DNA from 4 places in the Streptomyces sp. NPDC048277 genome. Region 3 is predicted to be linked to each of the others. Evidence: riboswitches for the same ligand, from Rfam matches in the RefSeq annotation. Region 3 holds a riboswitch; each other region holds the start of a gene.

Region 1 (3,701 bases), on a different contig from region 3:
CAGCGCGCCCGCCTCCAGGACTCCCTCGCCGCCGGGGAGCGCGGGCTGCTGGAGACCGGAGTCGAGGAACTTCTGCGCTACGACGGTCCGGTGGAGCTGGCCACCTGGCGGTTCGCCACCGAGCCGCTCGGCATCGGCGGGCAGCGGATCGCGCCGGGCGACCCGGTTCTCGTCGTACTCGCCGCGGCGGACCGGGACCCGGAGCGGTTCGCCGAGCCGGACACCCTCGACCTCTCCCGGCGGGACAACCAGCACCTCGGATACGGCCACGGCATCCACTACTGCCTCGGCGCACCGCTCGCCCGCCTGGAGGGCCAGACCGCGCTCGCCACCCTCCTCACCCGGCTCCCGGACCTGCGACTCGCGGTGGACCCGGGCGAGTTGCGCTGGCGCGGCGGGCTCATCATGCGCGGACTGCGCACGCTTCCCGTGGAGTTCGCATCGCAGGCCCGGTAAGCCCCTTACCAGCCAAAGGTGACCAGCACTCAAGTCTGTGATCTTCACGTGATCTGCGCGGCATTAACTTGTGACAAGTGATCGTCTGCCTATACGTTCACCCATCAGTGCGGGGCCCTGCGGGACCCGCCGCACCGGTCATCGCTGTCGCTCGAAAGGTTTCCGCATGCTCTCCGGGAACGGCCGTCATCGTCGCCCCCGCCAGGCTCCGGCCCTCCTCGTCGCGGCCGGCGTGACCGGCTCGGCCATCGCCATCCCGCTGCTCGGCGCGGCGAGCGCCAACGCGGCCGACGGCACCACGTGGGACAAGGTGGCCAACTGTGAGAGTGGCGGCTCCTGGAGCGCCGACACCGGCAACGGCTACTACGGCGGTCTACAGATGTCCCAGCAGGACTGGGACAAGTACGGCGGCTCGGAGTTCGCCACCACGCCCGACCAGGCGAGCCGTTCGCAGCAGATCTCGGTCGCCGAGAAGATCCTCGCCGACCAGGGCACCAAGCCCTGGCGGACCTGCGCCCTGCTCGCCGGGCTCTCGTCGGACGACGCCTCGGTGAACGTCGACACGGGCGTCGACGGATCGGATGATTCATCCGGTTCCTCCGACTCGTCGGACTCGTCTTCAGGGCTCTCGAATTCGTCCTCTTCGTCCTCCGCCTCTGATTCCGGCTCCTCCTCGGGCGCCGCGGACTCCGGGGACAGTTCCGCCACTCCCGCCCCCAGCGCGAGCGCGAGCACCGACTCCAAGGCGGACACTCCCAGCAAATCCGCCAAGACGGATAAGTCGGGATCTTCCGACTCCGGCGCCTCGAAGGCCGGTGAGAGTCCCGTCGTACCCGAAACCGACAACTCGGATAATTCCGGCCAGGCCGAGGGTTCTTGGAGTCTGGTCGACACGGGTGCCGTCACCAGCGGTGGCAAGCACCGCGGCGGCTCGGCGGACGAAAGCGTGACAAACGGTCAGAGTGCCGCATCCTCCGGCCGTCACGCCTCCCGGGATGCCGGCACCTACACCGTCCGGGACGGTGACACCCTCGCCTCCATCGCCGACTCCCTTGGCCTCGACGGCGGATGGCGTGCGCTCTATGCCGCGAACAAGGCGGACATCGGTACCGACCCGAACAACATCACCCCCGGTCAGACCCTGAAACTCGGCAGCGAATCGGGCGAAAAGTAGCGGGAGTTGGTGCCCCACTTGAAAGCCAAATGTCCGGTTTGGTGAAAGTGTGGGATGAGTCTCAGAAGCCCTGATCATCTTTGAAATTCACCGGATCGCCTGTTTACGGTCGAGGCCGCTCGTCACCGCGAGCCCCGGCCGTCGCAACGCCGAGTCCTGCCAGCGGCCACCCGGGAACAGTCGTCGCGTCATGCGCCGTAGGCAGGAGCGGGGGACCCAAGGTAAGTGCCGGGTCCGGTAGTTGAGCCCTCAGGGGCCTCACGGCCGAAAGGCCGCCGGAACCGGCTTGGGGTGAAGCCGCGCACCGATGGACAGGTGTGCGGCCGGGCAACTCAACCGGCCCGAACCCGACAGCTCACCTCGCAGGCGTCGGTGAGGGGATCCTCCATGCTGTTCTCCGGCAAGGGCAAGCACCGTCGTCCGTCCAAGGCCGTCCGCGCCATCGCTGTCGCCGGTGTCACCGGTGTCGCCGTCGCCGCCCCGCTCATGGCGGCCGGCAGCGCCTCCGCCGCCACCGCCTCCGAGTGGGACACGGTCGCCAAGTGCGAGTCCGGCGGCAACTGGTCCATCAATACCGGCAACGGCTACTACGGCGGTCTCCAGTTCTCCGCCTCCACCTGGGCCGCGTACGGCGGCACCGCCTACGCCCCGCAGGCCAACCAGGCCACCAAGGCGCAGCAGATCCAGATAGCCGAGAAGGTCCTCGCCGCGCAGGGCAAGGGTGCCTGGCCGGTCTGCGGCACGGGCCTGTCCGGCGCCGCCTACACCGGCAGCGGCTCCAGCTCCGCCGGCTCGTCGAGCAGCAGCACCGGTACCCGCTCGGCCGACACCCAGGCCGCCTCCCGCTCCGCCGAGCGTCCGGCCGCCAAGAAGACCGTCACCACCCCGACCGGCAAGAAGGTCAAGAAGGGCGACGGCGAGTACAAGGTCGTCAAGGGTGACACCCTCAGCTCGATCGCCGAGAAGCACAAGGTCAAGGGCGGCTGGCAGGCGCTGTTCAAGCTGAACAAGGACATCGTCGCCGATGCCGACTTCATCTACCCGGGCCAGCAGCTGCACCTGAAGTAAGACTCAGCTGAACCACAGCCCCCACACAGCCGTGGTCCCCATAGTGGAGACCGCGTGAGGGTCACCCCCGTCCCCCACAGACCCCCGCTCCGGTGCGTTTTCCCCCGTACGCACCGGAGCGGGGTTTCTCTTTGGCCCGTTCTTCTCCCGTTCTTCATCCGGCCCCCCTTTGTTCCGAGCGTGAACAATAGATACCGTCAGTCCTTGTCCACGGGACGGTCGGTCGACGGCCGACGGCCCCGGGACGGTTAGGCTCTAGTCGCAAGGCTGAGCAAGGGCCGACAAGGCTCACGTGCGCCCCGCACGACCAGCGTCACATCCCAAGAAGGAGATGCTCGTGCCGTCCATCGACGTCGTCGTAGCCCGGGAAATCCTGGACTCCCGAGGCAACCCCACGGTCGAGGTCGAGGTCGGCCTCGACGACGGCAGCACGGGTCGTGCCGCCGTTCCGTCCGGCGCCTCCACCGGCGCCTTCGAGGCCATCGAGCTCCGTGACGGTGACCCCAACCGCTACCTGGGCAAGGGCGTCGAGAAGGCCGTCCTCGCCGTGATCGAGCAGATCGGCCCGGAGCTGGTCGGCTACGACGCCACCGAGCAGCGCCTGATCGACCAGGCCATGTTCGACCTGGACGCCACCGACAACAAGGGCTCGCTGGGCGCCAACGCCATCCTCGGTGTCTCCCTCGCCGTCGCGCACGCCGCCTCCGAGGCGTCCGACCTGCCGCTGTTCCGCTACCTCGGTGGCCCGAACGCGCACCTGCTGCCCGTTCCGATGATGAACATCCTCAACGGCGGCTCGCACGCGGACTCCAACGTCGACATCCAGGAGTTCATGATCGCCCCGATCGGCGCGGAGTCCTTCTCCGAGGCGCTGCGCTGGGGTGCCGAGGTCTACCACACCCTCAAGAAGGTCCTGAAGGCCAAGGGCCTGTCCACCGGCCTCGGTGACGAGGGCGGCTTCGCCCCGAACCTGGAGTCCAACCGCGCCGCGCTCGACCTCATC
Region 2 (3,701 bases), on a different contig from region 3:
GAGCCGGGGCGGCGGGGGGTGCGGCGACGGGCATCGCGGCGGGAGCGGGGGCCATGGTGGCGGCGGCCATGGCTGCGGGGGCGAAAGCCGCGGGGGCAAAGGCCATGTCGTCCACGGGCATCGCCGCGGGGGCGGGGGCCATGGTGCCCGCGGCCATGGCCGCGGGGGTGGGGGCGGGGGCCATGGGCATGGCGGCCATCGTCATGGGGCTCATGGGTTCCGCAGCCATGGGGGCGGCGTACGCGGTGGTGGTGGGCTGCGGCCCGGCGGGATAGGCGTTCGGGGCGGCGGCGGGAGGCGCTGCGGGGAAGCCGCCGCCGGTGGCCTGCGCCATGGGGGCCATCGGGGCCATGGGAGCCATGGGCGTGGCAGCGGGGGCTGCCATGGCGTACGTGCCGGTGGCGTAGACAGGCTCGGCGGGGGCGGGCGCAGGGGCCGGGGCCGGAGCTGCGGCGGCATAGGTGGCGGCCGGGGGCGCTGCGGTGTAGGCGGCGGACGCGCCCGGAGTCATGACCCGGAAGGAGCCGGTGTCCATCGGGTTCTGCGCGGGGAGAACGGCGGTGGCGGCGGCAGCGTCGGCCGCGAAGGTACCGGAGCCCGGGTCCGGTATGGGGGTGTAGGCGGTGGACGCACCGGGGGTCATCACCCGGAACGAGCCGGTGTCCGCCGGGTTCGGGGTGGGGGCGCCGCGCGTCTCCATGGGGGGCACGGTCGGGAAGCTGCCCGTGCTGCCCGGGCTCATCACTCGGTAGGTACCGGTGTCCGCCGGGGACGCGGCCTGAGGGGCGGCGGCCGCGCCCGGGCTCATCACCCGGAACGTGCCCGTGTCGGCCGGGGACGCGGCCTGAGGGGCGGCGGAGGCGCCGGGGGTCATCACCCGGAACCCGCCGGTGTCCGCCGGGGACGGGGCAGGAGCGGCGCCCGCGCTGCCCGGGGTCATCACCCGGAACCCACCGGTATCTGCCGGGTTCGGGGTGGGGGCGGTGTTCGTGTCCATGGGGGGCACGGTCGGGAAGCTGCCCGTGCTGCCGGGGGTCATCACGCGGAAGGAACCCGTGTCCGCGGCGGTCACCGTCGGGAACGCGGCCGTGCCGGTGGGGGCGTTGCCCCGGAAGGAGCCGCTGTCGGTGCGCTGGGCCGGGATGCCGACGGCGGGCGCCTGCCACTGCTGCGCCGGAGCCGGAGCCGGAGCCGGAGCCTGGGCCTCGGGCGTGGGCCAGGGGCTCTGCGCCGCGGGGGCGGGCTGTGCGGCCGGAGCGGGCTGCGCGGCGGGGGCCGTTTCGAGCGCCGCGATCGCCCGCTGCCCGGTGCGCTGGGACAGCACCTCACGCGCCTTGGCGATCTTGAGCTGGCTCTTGGTCTTGGACGTGCCCGGTGCGTGCCGCTGCGGCACGGAGGCGGGCGGGGCCTTGGGCTCCGTCGCCGGGGCCGTGGGCAGCGCCGTGCTGGGACCCGCCGTCAGTTCCAGCTTCGGGCGCTCCGCCGGCAGCTCGCGGACGACCTCGATGTCGCTCTGCGCGGACGACCCCGCGGGCAGCGCCAGACGGGACGGGCCGGAGTCCTCCAACTGGCTGAGCAGGTCGGCGGCCATGGCGCTGACGGGCCGACGCGGGGCCGAACGATCGGGCATCCGGTCGGACGGCAGCGCGGCCGGAACGCTCGGCCCCAGCTTCGTACGCGCCCCCTCGAACCACTCCCGGGCGATGTTGTCGAGGCCCGGGTCGTCACGACGCTGCCGCTTGAACAGCGGAACACCGCGGGAGCGCGAACCCCCGCTCATCGCACGTGTCGCGTTGTAGTTCCCGGTGGCGTTCTCGGCCTGGTCGTAGAGGTTGTTGATCCGCTGCCGAACCTCGTCACGGCTCTCGGACGCCATGGGGGTCGTGCTCCTTCCGTACTCCGCCTACCGGGTTAGCTGTCGGGTTCGGGCGTCGAATCCGGAAGGTATGCCCTACGGCCTTGCCTCGGGGGGCAGTTGGCCGATTCACCCCAGTGCGTCGGTTGGGTCCCCGGCTCCGGATCGCCCTCCAGGGCCCGGACTCGGCGGAGGCCGCGCGGCCCGGCGGGATTCGCCGGGGGGAGCCGAGCGGCTTGGACGTCAACTTAGCCAACTTGTGTCACTCGTGTGAAGGTTGAAGTGCGTAATGTCCGATACGTATTTGTGATGTTCGTCGTACTGTTCGGAACTCGACCGTGAGGGACGGCATTTCGCGCGATGATCGATCGCCCCCGTGCAATCGCCGCTCCAGCAGCGCTTCTCCCGGTGTCCGGGTCGGAACTCCTCGCCAACTCCCCGTCTCCTTGTCGGCGCCCGTGTCGATCGGTGTGACGCGCCTTCCGATGTGAGCACTCCGTTGTCAGTCGATTACTTGATGGAGTCGCTTCCTGTGAGGTCGCCGTGAATTCGTGGGTCTGTTGAACACGGCGGTGTCGCGGGCCGTATGGGGCGGGGGATTTCCATGCCCGGCCGCCCACGACCACGCAGGGGTACGACCGTGAGTAGGACCTTGAGACGCAACAGGCGCAGACGTCCGACCGGTGCACGGCGCGCGACCTTCGCGGCGGTGGCACTCATGCTCGGAGGGGGAGGACTGGTCGCGGTGAACGTCTACGCCTCGGCCACCGAAGGGGGATCGGACCAGCAGCCCTGGCCGAGTGCCCAGGTGCTCTCCGCGCCCACGGTCTACTGCCCCGACGTCGGCAGCAAGTTGACGGCCGTGCCCGACGCGGCCCGGCCCGACGTCGACCGTGAACTCGCCCAGCTGGACCAGCAGATCGCGGCCGCCTACCAGCAACTCAAGGAATCTGCCCAGTCCGTCCAGCAGGACCCCGGGTTCGCCGACCAGGCGATCATGAACCCGCTGAAGGAGAAGCGGTCCGCGACGCTCCAGCGCATCGCCGACGCCATCGGCCGCGAGGGCGACCGCCCCCAGGGCCTCGACGACCTCGCGGCCTGCACCCTGCACTCCTCGAACCAGGGCGGCGAGCAGTCGGCGGCACCCCAGGGCGGCGCCACGCCGAGTCAGGGCAGTGCCGCGCCGAGCCAGGGCACCGGCGCCGGCGGCCAGGGCGGCAACGGACCCGTCGCCGCCGACTACGCCGACATCACCTCCGTCCAGCCGAATGTCGCGACCCCGGCCGAGCAGTCCGGCGGCTCCACCGGCAGCTTCAGCTCCAGCTGTGGTGTGAACGCGAACGGCCTGTTCAACTCGGACAACGTGATCGTCGCGCCCGGTGTCTCCAACGGGGCCCACCACTTCCACGACTATGTCGGCAACCAGTCCAACAACGCCTTCGCCAGTGACCAGGACCTCGCGAACGCCGACACGAGCTGCACGGACCGGGGCGACAAGTCGTCGTACTTCTGGCCCGTGCTGCGGCTGCAGAACGGCAAGCAGGAGCGGGACGCCGGCAAGCCGGGCGGCGGTACCGAGGGCAACGCCGGCCAGATCGTCACGGCCAAGCAGGTCACGCTGACCTTCGAGGGCAACCCGCGCTCCCAGGTGACCGAGATGCCGCGGCTGCTGCGCATCATCACCGGCGACGCCAAGGCCTTCGTCAACGGCCCGGCCAACGCCAACGCCTCCTGGAGCTGCACCGGTTTCGAGGACCGGCAGCTGAAGGACAAATACCCGCTGTGTCCCGCGGGCAGTGACGTCGTGCGGACCTTCAGGTTCCAGAGCTGCTGGGACGGACGGAAC
Region 3 (3,701 bases):
GCTATGTCCTGCCCGAGTTCACGGAACGCACCAGTTCCGGGCAGCGCACCCTGGATCCGTACTCGAAGCTGCTGGAGGGGCGGATCGTCTTCCTCGGCGCACCCGTCGACGAGACCTCGGCCAACGACGTGATGGCGCAGCTCATGTACCTGGAGCACGACGCCCCGGAGCGGGACATCGCGCTGTACATCAACTCTCCGGGCGGGTCGTTCAGCGCGATGGCCGCCATCTACGACACGGTCCAGTACGTCAGCTGTGACGTGGAGACAGTCTGCCTGGGGCAGGCCGGGTCCTCGGCCGCGGTGCTGCTCGCGGCCGGCGCACCGGGCAAGCGGTCCATGCTCCCGGGGGCGCGCATCGTGCTCCAGCAGCCGTCGCTGCCGGAACCGGTACAGGGCCAGCCGAGTGATCTGGCCATCCAGGCGCAGGAGTTGGAGCGGGTCCGCGGGCTGCTCGAAGGCATGCTCGTCCGGCACACCGGGCGCACGCCGGAGCAGGTCCACCAGGATCTGGAGCGGGACCTGGTGCTGGACGCGCAGGGGGCACTGGCCTACGGCCTTGTGGACCGGATCGTGCCCAGCCGGAGGTCCGCGCTCGGTCTGCCGGACGCGGGGTGACGGGCCGATGCTGCCACCGGAGCTTCCGCCGCTGCCCGCGCTGACGCGTGCCGAGGGCGAGCTGATCGACCGTTATCTGGACGTGGTCGATCTGCTGGGCCGTATCAACCCGGCGCAGAACGAGGACACCTACCGTGGACTGCGCGCCGCGCAGGCGCTGGTGCGCGCGGCGTCCGAACTGCGCGACGCGCTCGCCCTGATGCATGGGCGGGGCGAGACGGAGCTCCACGGGGACACGCTGGCACGGGCGTTGCGGGTACTCGACGGCGAGCGCCGGACCGCTCGTGTCGCGCTCCCGCCCGACTGCGTACGGTGACGCCCTCAGCCGTCCTGGCCGCCGCGTCGACGCCGCGTCCGGGCGGGAGTTGAAACGGCCCAACGGGGTTACGTCCGTTCGGCGGAGCGTGGCGTGGTTTTACCTGACCGAAGAGGCCGCTCAGAACGCCTGCCCGAAGGTGCCCGGAAGATGCTTCGGCGCAGGTCCGGGGCTACGCACGGCAGTTGACGGAAAATCGAACAAAGGGTTGTCCACCCGAACGGGTGGGTGGTGAGTAACCCCACAAATCCCCGATTCCGTTGGGATTTTCGGACACGAGTGAGTGAAGATCCCTGTCTGACGACAAGCCCCCGCCACAGCGGCGGGGCGGTCCGGGCGGACGCCGAGTCCTGCCGCCGCCCGGATTGACCCGTCGACAGAAGTGCATCGGCAGGAGTGGAGGACCCAAGCACGACGGGTCGCCGGAACGGTCACGCCATGACCGGGTCGAGCAGCCCTTGGGGTGAAGCCGTGGCGACACGGCCGGGCAACTTCGCCAGCCCGAATCCGACAGGTCATCCTTCACAGGCGGCTGACGAAGGGAAGCGCATGACTGCGCTCAATCGTGTTCCGTCGCTCATGGCCCGGGCCGGTACGGCCTCGGCGCTGACCATCGCCGCCGTGGGCGGCTCGATCGTGATCCCGGGTGTCGCCTCCAACGCCTCGGCCGCCACGATGGGGACGAAGGCGCTCCAGGTCGCCGCGTCCAAGAAGGGTTCGCCCTACAGGTGGGGCGCCACCGGCCCGAACCGGTTCGACTGCTCCGGGCTGACGCTGTACTCGTTCAAGAAGGCGGGCAAGACCCTGCCGCGTACGGCGGCCCAGCAGTACAACAAGACCCGTCATATCTCGGCCGGCAACCGCAAGGCCGGTGACCTGGTCTTCTTCCACTCGGGTTCCAACGTGTACCACGTCGGCATCTACGCCGGGAAGGGAAAGATCTGGCACGCCCCGAAGACCGGGGACGTGGTGAAGCTCCAGAAGATCTGGACGAAGAGCGTCTGGTACGGCCGGGTCAGCTGACCCCCCGACAGCCGGCGGGCAGGGGCTCGGGGCTACGGCTCCTGCTGGCCGGCGGTCGCCACGGGCTCGGCCGGGACCGTCCAGGGCAGGTCGATGGAGACGGTCTTGCCGCCCTCCCGGGTGGGGCGCACCCGGAGCTTGCCGCCGCACTCGGCGGTGAGCCAGCGGATGATGACCATGCCGCGCCCGTTGTCCTGCTGGACTGCGGCGGGAAGTCTCTTGGGGAAGCGCGGATGGCTGTCCGTGACGCCGATGCGCAGATGTTCGTCACGGTGCAGGACGATGTCCACCGTGAAGGTGGGTGACTGCCCGAAGGTGTGCTGTACGGCGTTGGTGGCGAGTTCGGAGACGATGAGGCGGATGGTGTCCGCGGCCTCCGTCTCCGGTGGCAGTCCCCATTCCGCGAGGGTGCTCAGCACATAGGAGCGGGCCGTGGAGACCGAGGCGGGATCGCTCGGCAGAGTGACGGATGCTTCCAGATGGTCTGCCATGGCGAGGTCGTCCCTTTCCTCGGGACCGGAGTCCGACACGGTGCGGAAGGTTCGAGTACGGTCCCGGACTGGTGCTTCTTCGCCAGACTGCCATTACCGGGCCGGTCACGGGGAGCGATCCACCAAGATATGCATATATCTGTCGCTCGAAGCGGTGAACTCTGCTACCCCAGACCGTATTTGGGCGGCTCGTAAGGAGTAAGGAGTAGCCCATGCAGAACGGTCCCGCGGTACGCCGCCGGAAACTGGGCGCCGAACTGCGCATGCTGCGCACCGGTGCGGGTCTCACGAGCGGCGAGGCCGCCCGTCTGGTGGGCTGGCATCAGTCGAAGGTGAGCCGGATCGAGACCGGCGCCAGCGGTGTGAAACCGGCCGATGTGCGGTTACTCCTCGACGCCTATGGCGTGGTCGAAGGACAACTTCGGGAGTTGCTGCTGGTGTTGGCGGGGTCAGAGGATACCGCCGGCCGGCACCACTGGTGGCACGCCTATCGCGGCGTACTGCCGCCGGCCTACCGTGATTTCATCAGTCTGGAGTCGCAGGCCAGCGCGATGCGCACGCTGGAGACCTCGGTCGTACCGGGCCTGCTGCAGACCCCCGAATACGCGCGTGCCGTGACCCGGGTGGCGGCGGACGGGCTGGACGACGAGGCGCTGGACGCCCTGGTGGAAGTACGTCTGGCCAGGCAGGACGTGCTGCGCAACGAGCCGCCGCTGGAACTGAGCGCGGTCCTCGACGAGGCGGTGCTGCGCCGGGAGGTCGGCGGCCCCGGGGTGATGGCGCGGCAGCTGAAACGGCTGATGGAGGCGGCGCAACTGCCCCAAGTACGGCTCCAGGTGCTGCCGTTCGCGGCCGGAGCGCATGTCGGCATCACCGGGCCTTTCGTAATCTTCTCATTTCCGAGCACTTCTGATCTGAATGTGGTTGTTCTCGACCAGTTGACGAGTAGCCTCTACCTCGAACGGAAAGAAGACCTCCAGGCGTATGCGGAGGCCTTCAACACCCTTCAGATCCACGCCCTTTCGCCCGAGGACTCGTTGGATTACATCGCCGGGATAGGTGACGGCGCGTAAGGAGGCACCATGACTGCACTGCCTCGGAACGTACCTTCAAGTGCTGATCTGCACGGATTGCGGTGGCTGCGCAGCAGCTACAGCACCGGAGCGAACAACTGCGTGGAGACGGCACGGCCGCACTCCGGCCCACCGGCCGGGCTGCTCGCCGTGCGCGACTCCAAGAACCCGGCCGGACCCG
Region 4 (3,701 bases), on a different contig from region 3:
CGCGTAGTTCCAGCGAGCCTCGCCCGGGTCCGCCAGGCGTCTTTCGGCCTCGTACTGGGTCTCCGTGTTGTAGCCGATCGCCACATACGGTCTGCGGTAGTCGTCGTCCACGCGCCAGATATGGAACGACAACGCATAGATCTGGGGCCGCAACTCCAGCGGGAACCGCTCCAGCACACCGGTCGCCGCCTCCAGCAGATGCGCCCGGAAGTCTCCCCGCACGTCCGTCACCACGCCCGCCCCCGTCGGATCGGTGCAACCAACTCACCGCAAACGTAACGCGCCCCACTGACAACACCCCCATCACCTAAGCGGCGGGCGCCACTTGAGGCCGAAACGCACTGTGAGTACCAGCGGCGTGCTGTCCGTATTCTCTGATCATGGTCGCACCCTCCCCGTACTCACTGATCGCCACCGACCTGGACGGCACGCTGCTGCGCGGCGACGACACGCTCTCGGAACGGTCGCTCGCCGCGCTCACGCGGGCCGGCCGGGCCGGCGCCCGGCACCTCGTGGTGACCGGCCGCCCCGCGCCGAGAGTGCGCCCGCTCCTCGACGACCTCGGCTGCACGGGACTCGCGGTCTGCGGCCAGGGCGCGCAGGTGTACGACGCCGGCGCGGACCGGCTGCTGTGGTCGGTCACCCTGGACCGGGAACTGGCGGAGACCGCGCTCGGCAAGATCGAGGCCGAGGTCGGCCAGGTGTACGCGGCGGTCGACCAGGACGGAGTCGACGGGCTCACGCTCATCGAGCCGGGCTATCTGATGCCCCACCCCACGCTGCCCGCGCTGCGCGTCGGCCGGCGTGACGACCTGTGGTGCGAGCCCATCAGCAAGGTGCTGCTGCGCCACCACACCCTGTCCGACGACGAACTGGCGACGACCGCGCGGTCGGTGGTGGGATCGCTGGCGACGGTCACCATGTCGGGGCCGGGGACGGTGGAGCTCCAGCCGTGCGGGGTGACCAAGGCGACCGGGCTCGCGCTGGCCGCCGACCATCTGGGGCTGAGCCCCGAACAGGCCGTCGCCTTCGGCGACATGCCCAACGACATTCCCATGTTCGAATGGGCGGGCTACGGGGTGGCGATGGCCAACGCCCACCCCGAACTCAAGGCCGTGGCCGACGAGATCACCTTGTCGAACGAGGACGACGGCATCGCCGTCGTCCTCGAAAGACTGTTTCCGTAAGGCCGTAAGGCCGTAAGGCCGTATGGCCATGACGCCGTGAAGCCGTGAAGCCATTCGCGGGCATTAAGCCGTCGAAGGCTCCTCAAACCTCGATCAGTACGCGCCGAAGACGTTGTCGATCGAGCCGTACCGGTGGGCGGCGTAGTTGCAGGCGGCGGTGATGTTCGCGACCGGGTCGTAGATGTCGTACGACGTGCCGGCAACGTGGTAGGCGTTGAACGTCGGGTTGATCACCTGGAGCAGGCCCTTGGACGGGATGCCCTTGGCCGCGTTGGAGTCCCAGAGGTTGATGGCCCGAGGGTTGCCGGACGACTCGCGTATCACGTTGCGGTGGATGCCGTTGTAGGAGCCGGGGATGCCCTTCTGGGCCATGATCGCGAGCGACTCGCGGATCCAGCCGTCGAGGTTGTTCGGGTACCCGGCGAGCGTCTTCGAGGGCGTCGTGGTGGAGGTGGCGGTGGTGGCGGCGGCGGTGGTCGCCCCGATGATCGGGAGGGCGAGCAGGGCGGCGCCGGTGCCGACGGCGGTGAGTGTGCGGGCGATGCGGGTGCGACGGGGCTGAGCGGCAGTAGGCATGGCGAAGTTCCTCTCCGTCGCCTGCGAGGTGAGCTGTCGGGTTCGGGCTCGGGGAGTGCCCGGCCGCACCGCCCGAGGGCGGGGCGACTTGACCCCTAGCCGTTCCGGAACGACGTCCGTGAGTGACGTCGGCCGCCCGGTCCGGCGACTTACCTGGTTCCCCCGCTCCTGCCGTACGAAATGAACTCGTCGATGGGTTACGACGGGCGGCGGCAGGATTCGGCGTCCGCCCGGTGAGCCGGAACGTATGCGAGAGCACATGTCCGGAACAAGTACCTGATTCCCGCAACACACCGATTGACCTTGATCTGAGGCATATGGGGCGCTTGATCCTTTGCGGTTGCCAAGCCTCAACTGGCCTACGGGAAAAGGGAAGGAAGGGTTGCCTTACGGGCTCTGCGGCTTTTGGGTGCGCGTGACCTACTTCACGAAACCGCAATCACGGCAAAATGGGACATGCCGGATTCATGAAATCCGTTTTTTGAAACTTCAACACAAAAATGCTCCGCCGTCATCCGGGTGAACCACCCCGCCTGGGGGTGCTGAAGGGGCCCGCGCCGCAGGCGACTTCACGGATTGCCCGAATTGTCGTTTTAGCGGAATTTCGGGCCCATCGGGCAAATCGACGAGCCTGATCGGGTGTGGGCCGGCAGTGGGTCCTGCTCGTCGAGCGCGGCCGGGAGGTCGATGTGCGGCATCGACTCGCGTCGACCAGGCGCCTGGGGGGCGGTGGTTCCAAGGGGCAAGGGGGTGCCGGGAGTTCCGGCGTGTGCGTGATCCTGGTCACGTGAGGGCGGAACTTCCTTTGTCGTGCGGGTCGTTGTCATGGCGGTCGCCGGTGGGGCGGGCCGTGGCGGCAGTCTGGGCGGCCCGGGCGTGAGGGCCGTGATCCGGAAGGAAGCGCAGGCACCCCAGGAGGCGGCGGCTCCGTCGGGTCAAGGGTGTGCCGCCGGTCGCTGGACGGCGGTGCTCCCGTCCGCCGGGCTCTCGTCACTCGGCGGGGGAGGGGGTGGGCCGGTGCGGCGAGGGTGCGGGCTCGTCCGGCAGTGGGTGCCACGCGCGCGTGAGGGCGAGGTTCCGTCGGTCAAGGGGATGTGGAGGTCGTCGTGTGCGGTCTCGTGAGGGAGGGATGTATTGATGGGTGTCGCGTGTCCCCGTCGGCGTCGGCGGGCGGCGGAGGAGGTACGTCCGGGCAGGTGACGCCGACCGGAGAAGGGGTGGTCGTCCGTGGGCGGGCGCTCCCTCGGGCGGTCCGCCGTCATGTGTGGCGGTGTGAGCGGTCCGCGGTGCGGTGTATGCCCTGGTTCGGGACACGGCTTATGTCGCGGTTCGGGACAACTGTCGTTACTTCCTGTTAAGTCAGTGGATGTCAGGTCGTATCGGCTGATCAAAAACATACCGGTCGTGATCCGATAGCGCCCAGGGTGTAACCGTGGGCGCTATCGGTGATCGAAACCTGACCGGATACGCTGACTTGAGTGATGGCAGCGACCTATCGACAAACCGTGTAACCGGCAGTGGACACCAGCAGACAGGAGACCCCTCGTGACCGTCGGGCCGTTCGGGCTGAGCGTGCGGGACCAGGCTCTGGAAGCCGATGTCCAGGCCGGATTGACGGCTGTCGAGGAAGGCTTGCTAGAAGCCACCAAAAGTGAGGTCCCGTTCATCACGGAGGCCGCGCAGCACCTCGTGCGGGCCGGCGGAAAGCGGTTCCGGCCGCTGCTCGTGATGCTCGCCGCGCAGTTCGGCGACCCGTACGCGCCGGGCGTCGTGCCGTCGGCCGTCGTCGTCGAGCTCACCCACCTGGCCACGCTCTACCACGACGACGTCATGGACGAGGCCTCCGTGCGGCGCGGTGTCGACAGCGCCAACACCCGTTGGGGGAACTCGGTCGCCGTCCTCACCGGCGACTTCCTCTTCGCCCGCGCCTCACAGATC

Evidence for each region. Region 3 has a riboswitch for cyclic di-AMP ahead of AB0D85_RS23885 (C40 family peptidase). Riboswitches for the same ligand answer to the same signal wherever they lie in the genome.
Region 1: it holds a riboswitch for cyclic di-AMP, as region 3 does, so the genes downstream of both, AB0D85_RS18190 (transglycosylase family protein) here and AB0D85_RS23885 (C40 family peptidase) in region 3, are expected to answer to the same signal.
Region 2: it holds a riboswitch for cyclic di-AMP, as region 3 does, so the genes downstream of both, AB0D85_RS15610 (C40 family peptidase) here and AB0D85_RS23885 (C40 family peptidase) in region 3, are expected to answer to the same signal.
Region 4: it holds a riboswitch for cyclic di-AMP, as region 3 does, so the genes downstream of both, AB0D85_RS00585 (transglycosylase SLT domain-containing protein) here and AB0D85_RS23885 (C40 family peptidase) in region 3, are expected to answer to the same signal.

Annotation. Positions count from the first base shown of each region.
Region 1 covers NZ_JBEZLQ010000007.1:229,167-232,867, forward strand. The annotation lists gene AB0D85_RS18180 (cytochrome P450) at 1-456, shown strand, start outside; gene AB0D85_RS18185 (transglycosylase family protein) at 623-1,630, shown strand; cyclic di-AMP (ydaO/yuaA leader) riboswitch at 1,814-2,014, shown strand; gene AB0D85_RS18190 (transglycosylase family protein) at 2,018-2,698, shown strand; gene eno (phosphopyruvate hydratase) at 3,030-3,701, shown strand, end outside.
Region 2 covers NZ_JBEZLQ010000006.1:78,893-82,593, forward strand. The annotation lists gene AB0D85_RS15610 (C40 family peptidase) at 1-1,876, opposite strand, end outside; cyclic di-AMP (ydaO/yuaA leader) riboswitch at 1,885-2,056, opposite strand; gene AB0D85_RS15615 (DUF1996 domain-containing protein) at 2,574-3,701, shown strand, end outside.
Region 3 covers NZ_JBEZLQ010000011.1:57,657-61,357, reverse strand. The annotation lists gene AB0D85_RS23895 (ATP-dependent Clp protease proteolytic subunit) at 1-617, shown strand, start outside; gene AB0D85_RS23890 (hypothetical protein) at 625-933, shown strand; cyclic di-AMP (ydaO/yuaA leader) riboswitch at 1,295-1,480, shown strand; gene AB0D85_RS23885 (C40 family peptidase) at 1,483-1,956, shown strand; gene AB0D85_RS23880 (ATP-binding protein) at 1,989-2,447, opposite strand; gene AB0D85_RS23875 (helix-turn-helix transcriptional regulator) at 2,660-3,520, shown strand; gene AB0D85_RS23870 (DUF397 domain-containing protein) at 3,530-3,701, shown strand, end outside.
Region 4 covers NZ_JBEZLQ010000001.1:115,877-119,577, forward strand. The annotation lists gene AB0D85_RS00575 (hypothetical protein) at 1-234, opposite strand, end outside; gene AB0D85_RS00580 (Cof-type HAD-IIB family hydrolase) at 381-1,187, shown strand; gene AB0D85_RS00585 (transglycosylase SLT domain-containing protein) at 1,281-1,763, opposite strand; cyclic di-AMP (ydaO/yuaA leader) riboswitch at 1,769-1,965, opposite strand; gene AB0D85_RS00590 (polyprenyl synthetase family protein) at 3,309-3,701, shown strand, end outside.